2 regions of the Franconibacter daqui genome follow, and region 2 is predicted to be linked to the other one. Evidence: predicted binding sites of a transcription regulator. Region 2 holds the regulator's gene; the other holds the start of a gene.
What was found. The regulator PhoB, encoded in region 2, activates phosphate uptake and scavenging genes when phosphate is short. The targets are predictions, from matches to a motif close to CTGTCATAAAACTGNCNNAT.
Positions count from the first base shown of each region.

Region 1: glpT (glycerol-3-phosphate transporter) is a predicted target of PhoB. The motif match lies at 987-1,006, and genes of this name have one in related genera.

Region 1 covers NZ_BMKJ01000005.1:308,302-311,408, forward strand. Annotated here, with positions in the region: gene IEX01_RS17120 (nicotinamide mononucleotide deamidase-related protein YfaY) at 1-775, shown strand, start outside; gene glpT (glycerol-3-phosphate transporter) at 1,124-2,476, shown strand; gene glpQ (glycerophosphodiester phosphodiesterase) at 2,486-3,107, shown strand, end outside.
Region 2 covers NZ_BMKJ01000001.1:182,384-185,490, reverse strand. Annotated here, with positions in the region: gene phoR (phosphate regulon sensor histidine kinase PhoR) at 203-1,507, opposite strand; gene phoB (phosphate response regulator transcription factor PhoB) at 1,529-2,218, opposite strand; gene sbcD (exonuclease subunit SbcD) at 2,417-3,107, shown strand, end outside.

The DNA.
Region 1 (3,107 bases), on a different contig from region 2:
GCTTAACCGCGCGGTCATTTTCTTCACGCCTGGGGTGCCTTCGGAGTTTCGCCAGATGGTGCAGCAGCAGATAGTGCCGCGCCTGCGTCAGCGCTTCCCGGAGGTCGAACCGCCGGTTTGTCTGCGTCTCACGACCTTTGGGCGCTCGGAAAGCGATCTCGCGCAGAGCCTTGACTCGCTTACGCTGCCGCCGGGTGTGGTGATGGGCTACCGCTCCTCCATGCCGATTATCGAACTGAAACTGACCGGCCCTGCGAAGGCGCGCGAGGCGATGGAAGCGGTGTGGCCGAAGGTTCGCGAGGTGGCGGGAGAAAGTCTGATTTTCGAAGGAACGGAAGGGCTGCCAGCCCAGCTTGCCCGCCGCTTGCAGGAAAAACCGCTGCGTCTGTCGCTCAGCGAACAGTTCACCGCCGGGCTGCTGGCGCTGCAACTGCGTTCTGCGGGCGCGCCGCTGCTGGATAGCGAGGTGTTGACGGACCGCGATGAAACGCTGCAGGAAGCCGCACAGCGGGCTGCGGCGCTGGTGCAGAAGGCGGGCAGCGAGCTGACGCTGGTGGTGGGCGCCATGCGCGACGAGCAATTAAATATTGTGCTGTGCACGCCGGTCGGACTGCACGCGGTGCGCCTCAAATTCAGCGCTAACCGCCATGAGCTGCGCACTCGTCAGGAAGTCTGCGCCATGATGGCGCTGAACATGCTGCGCCGCTGGCTCAACGACGCACCTGTTACTTCAGAGCACGGCTGGGTGCAGGTGGTGGAAGCCTTCAGTCAGTAACGCCTGCGGCTTACCCTTGCAAAACGCAGCGGGCGGAAGCCTGCTGCGTGACATTGCTTTATTCTCCGCCCCTCAGCATGCGCTCACGCATTACAGTGCTTTTCATTTTTTGCCGATCAGAATCACAAACCTAAATTTTTATGTTGGTTAGCGAGCGTATTCGACCATCAAGCGAAAACAAAAGAACATAAAAAAGGCAAAAAATCTTCGTTTGTCATAAAACTGTAACAATATGTGCGATGTTTCACAGCAATTATGACAAAGCTCCCGTATTCTCCTGCGCGAAAACAAACATAAGCGGCGCAAATGACTTCGTGTCCGCAGATCAATACCTGCCAGGAGAATGTAATGCTAAGTATTTTCAGACCTGCCGCCCATCAGGCGCGGCTTCCCGCGGATCGTGTCGATCCCGTTTATCGCCGCCTGCGCTGGCAGATCTTCATGGGAATTTTCTTTGGCTACGCAGCCTACTATCTGGTGCGCAAAAACTTCGCGCTTGCCATGCCTTATCTGGTGGAGCAGGGTTTTTCCCGCGGCGACCTCGGGTTTGCGCTTTCCGGTATTTCCATTGCTTATGGTTTTTCGAAGTTCATCATGGGTTCGGTCTCGGACCGTTCAAACCCGCGCGTTTTCCTGCCGGCCGGGCTTATTCTGGCGGCGGCGGTGATGTTGTTTATGGGTTTCGTGCCCTGGGCGACCTCCAGCATCATGGTGATGTTTGTGCTGCTGTTTCTTTGCGGCTGGTTCCAGGGAATGGGGTGGCCGCCGTGCGGGCGCACCATGGTGCACTGGTGGTCGCAGAAGGAGCGCGGCGGTATTGTTTCGGTCTGGAACTGCGCCCATAACGTGGGCGGCGGCATTCCGCCGCTGCTGTTCCTGCTCGGCATGGCCTGGTTTAACGACTGGCATGCGGCGCTCTATATGCCTGCTTTCGGCGCTATTTTGGTCGCCATTATCGCCTTCGCCTTAATGCGCGACACGCCGCAATCCTGCGGTCTGCCGCCGATTGAAGAGTACAAAAACGACTACCCGGACGACTACAGCGAAAAAGATGAGCAGGAGCTGACAGCGAAGCAGATCTTCATGCAATACGTGCTGCCGAACAAGCTGCTGTGGTATATCGCTATCGCAAACGTGTTTGTCTACCTGCTGCGCTACGGCATCCTCGACTGGTCGCCGACTTACCTGAAAGAGGTGAAGCACTTCGCGCTGGATAAATCTTCCTGGGCCTATTTCCTGTATGAATATGCCGGGATCCCGGGGACGCTGCTCTGCGGCTGGATGTCCGATAAAGTCTTTAAAGGCAACCGTGGCGCGACCGGCGTCTTCTTTATGACGCTGGTTACTATCGCGACTGTCGTTTACTGGATGAACCCGCCGGGCAACCCGAACGTGGATATGGCCTGCATGATAATCATCGGCTTCCTGATTTACGGCCCGGTAATGTTGATTGGCCTGCATGCGCTGGAGCTGGCGCCGAAAAAAGCGGCGGGTACGGCGGCGGGCTTTACCGGCCTCTTCGGCTACCTCGGCGGTTCGGTGGCGGCGAGCGCGATTGTCGGTTACACCGTTGATTTCTTCGGCTGGGATGGCGGCTTTATGGTGATGGTGGGCGGCAGCATTCTCGCCGTACTGTTGCTGGTGGTTGTCATGATAGGCGAGCGTAAACGCCATCAGGAATTGCAGGAAAAACGCGCTTAAGGAGCACAGATGAAGCTTAAAACAACGCTTATGACGCTGGCGCTTTGCGCCGTGGCGGGGAGCGCGGCGGCGATCGATAAAATCGTGATTGCGCACCGCGGCGCGAGCGGCTACCTGCCGGAGCATACATTGCCGGCTAAAGCGATGGCCTATGCCCAGGGGGCGGATTTCCTTGAGCAGGATCTGGTGATGACAAAGGATGACCAGCTGGTGGTGCTGCATGACCACTACCTGGATCGCGTCACCGACGTGGCGGAACGGTTTCCCGACCGGGCGCGTAAAGACGGGCGCTATTACGCCATCGACTTTACGCTCGCGGAGATCAAATCCCTGAAATTCACCGAGGGGTTTGATCTCGAAAACGGCAAAAAGGTGCAGACCTTCCCGGGCCGTTTTCCGATGGGCAAATCAGATTTCCGCGTGCACACCTTTGAAGAGGAAATTGAGTTCGTTCAGGGGCTGAACCACGCAACCGGCAAGCGCATCGGCATCTATCCGGAGATTAAAGCCCCTTGGTTTCACCATCAGGAAGGGAAAGATATCGCGGCGAAGGTGCTCGGGGTGTTGAAGCAGTATGGCTATGTTGCAAAGCGAGATGCTGTGTACCTGCAATGCTTCGACGCTAATGAGC
Region 2 (3,107 bases):
AATACGGGATCGCAAAACCAGACTATTATTCTGCATGGACCATCAGACATAGTGGGAAACGCTAAGATATAAAAATAGCACCACCTTTTCGTGCGAACAAAAAATAATCAACAGAGTAAGTGCGGCATAAGAAAACGTAATAGAAGAAAAAAAGGCCAGTCAGACTGGCCTTTGGCAAGCAGCGTTTACACCATGAAGGGAATTACTCGGCGAGCGCTTTCTCTTTGGCAATCAGCCGTTCGGGCAACAGAAAGGAAAAACGGGCGCCTTTGCCGGGCGCGCTGTCGATTTCAAGCCGCGCGTCGTGGTGGCTGATGGCGTGCTTGACTATCGCAAGCCCAAGGCCGCTGCCGCCCGTCTGGCGTGAACGGGCCTTATCCACGCGGTAGAAACGCTCCGTCAGACGCGGAATATGCTCCGCCGCAATGCCCGGCCCGTCATCCTCCACGCTAAACAGCGCGCCGTGCGGCGCACGCTGCCAGCGCACGGTAATATGCGTGCCTTCCGGCGTATGGTTCACGGCGTTATAGACCAGGTTAGACATCGCGCTGCGCAGCTGTTCTTCATTGCCCAGCACCTTAAGCGTGGCGTCAACATCAAAAGTCAGCGTATGGCGCTGCTGGCTGAGGGTTGCCGCCTCGCGCTCCACCACGCGCAGCATCATCGGCACGTCGACTTTTTCATTCAACTGCAGCGCGGGCGACGCTTCAATTTTCGACAGCGTCAGCAGCTGTTTCACCAGCCCTTCCATACGGGACGTTTGCTCGCGCATGGTATGCAGCGCTTTGTCCCGCAGCGGCCCTTCCAGCGTCTGCTCCTGCATCATCTCCAGGTAGCCCTGCAATACCGTCAACGGCGTACGCAATTCATGGCTGACGTTAGCGAAGAAGTTACGCCGCGCGCCTTCGAGCTGGTGCATCTGCGTCACGTCGCGCGCCACCATCAGCCACTGCTGTTCGCTGTAGGGCATAACGCGAAACTCAAGATGACGGCCGTTGTTCAGCACCAGATTAAGCGGGCGGGTGAAGTTTTTTTCGCGCAGGTAGCGGGTGAACTCCGGGTAGCGCAGCAGGTTGAGGATATTCTGGCCGTTGTCGTCCGGCCAGCGCAGGTTAAGGAGCTGCTGCGCCAGACCGTTGCACCAGAAGATAGTGCCCTCTTCAGTGGTCAGGATCACCGCATCGGGCAGCGATTCGGCGCCGCTGCGAAAGCGCTTGATAAGATTGCCAAGCTCCCGGCGGCGCTTTTTATTGCGCAACTGCATCTGGTGCAGCCCGTACAGCAGCGGCTCCCAGCTTCCTCTTCCCGGCGGCGGCGTCATGCTGCGATCGACCCATAACCACCAGGAGAGACGCAGCAGGTTCCAGTAATGCCAGATAAGCAGCCCGGTCACCGCCGCCAGTAAAAACCAAGCCAGATAGCCGAAAAACGCCCCGAGGATCAGCGCCGGGAGACAACACAACACCAGCTCCAGAGCCAGCCTTTTCCATGACAGCCGTTCGAGCACGGTCACACTCCAGGTTATGAGTTAAAAACGGGTTGAGAAACGATACCCCGTACCGCGCACCGTCTGCACCATTCTGTCATGCCCGCTGTGCTCCAGCGCCTTGCGCAGGCGGCGGATATGCACATCCACCGTACGATCTTCGACATACACATTGGTACCCCAGACATGGTTCAGCAGTTGCTCACGGCTGTAAACACGCTCCGGGTGCGTCATAAAGAAGTGTAAAAGCTTAAATTCGGTCGGCCCCATGTCCAGCGGATTTTCGCCGGTCATGACGCGGTGAGAGGTCGGGTCCAGGCTCAGGCCCTGCATCTCGATAACCTCTTCCACCGCCATAGGCGAGATGCGGCGCATAACGGCTTTGATGCGCGCCACCAGCTCTTTTGGCGAGAACGGCTTGGTGATGTAATCGTCCGCGCCGGTCTCCAGCCCGCGTACGCGGTCCTCTTCTTCACCGCGCGCGGTCAGCATCATCACCGGGATATCGCGGGTCATCGCTTCGCGCTTGAGGTGCTTAATAAACTGAATGCCCGAACCGCCGGGCAGCATCCAGTCGAGCAGGACCAGATCGGGCCAGGGTTCGTTGAGCTGGTTTACCGCACTGTCATAATCTTCAGCTTCAACGGGCTGGAAGCCGTTTTGCTCGAGCACAAAACAGACCATTTCACGAATCGGTGCTTCATCTTCTACGACCAGAATACGTCTCGCCATAATTAGCCCTGTAATATAAAGTCAACATTATCCAATGCGGCGCCATTATGCGTCAGATTTATGACAGATTTATGAAAAGATGACCGTCTGATGACTCCCTCAGCGGCATTTATGACACCCGTCCGGCAAGCCGTTCAGGACACCAGCCCGCCTGCTTGTTTATAATCACCCTCTTGCTTTTTCGCCACAGGGAAATCTATGCGCATCCTCCACACTTCCGACTGGCATCTTGGTCAGAATTTTTATACCAAAAGCCGCGCCGCCGAGCATCAGGCCTTTCTCGACTGGCTGCTGGAGGCCGCGGTGGAACATCAGGCAGACGCCATCATCGTGGCGGGGGATATTTTCGACACCGGCTCGCCGCCAAGCTACGCGCGCGAGCTTTATAACCGCTTCGTGGTGAAGCTGCAGGCCACGCAGTGTCAGCTAATTGTGCTGGCGGGCAACCATGACTCGGTGGCGACGTTAAATGAATCCCGCGAGCTGCTCGCCTGCCTGAACACCCGCGTTATCGCCAGCGCCCAGCAGGATCCGGCAAGCCAGGCGATTATCCTTAACCGTCGCGACGGCGCGCCCGGCGCGGTGCTCTGCCCTATTCCGTTTCTGCGCCCGCGCGATATCCTGCGCAGCCGCGGCGGCCAGTCCGGCAGTGAAAAACAGCAGCAGTTGCTGGAGGCTATCACGCAGCATTACGAACAGTGCTACAACGCCGCCTGCGCCCTGCGCGGCGAACAAGCGCTGCCCATCATCGCCACCGGCCACCTCACCACGGTGGGCGTGACCAAAAGCGACGCGGTACGCGATATCTACATCGGCACGCTGGACGCTTTTCCCGCTCACCTCTTCCCGGCGGCGGATTACATCGCGCTCGGCCACATTCACCGCGCCC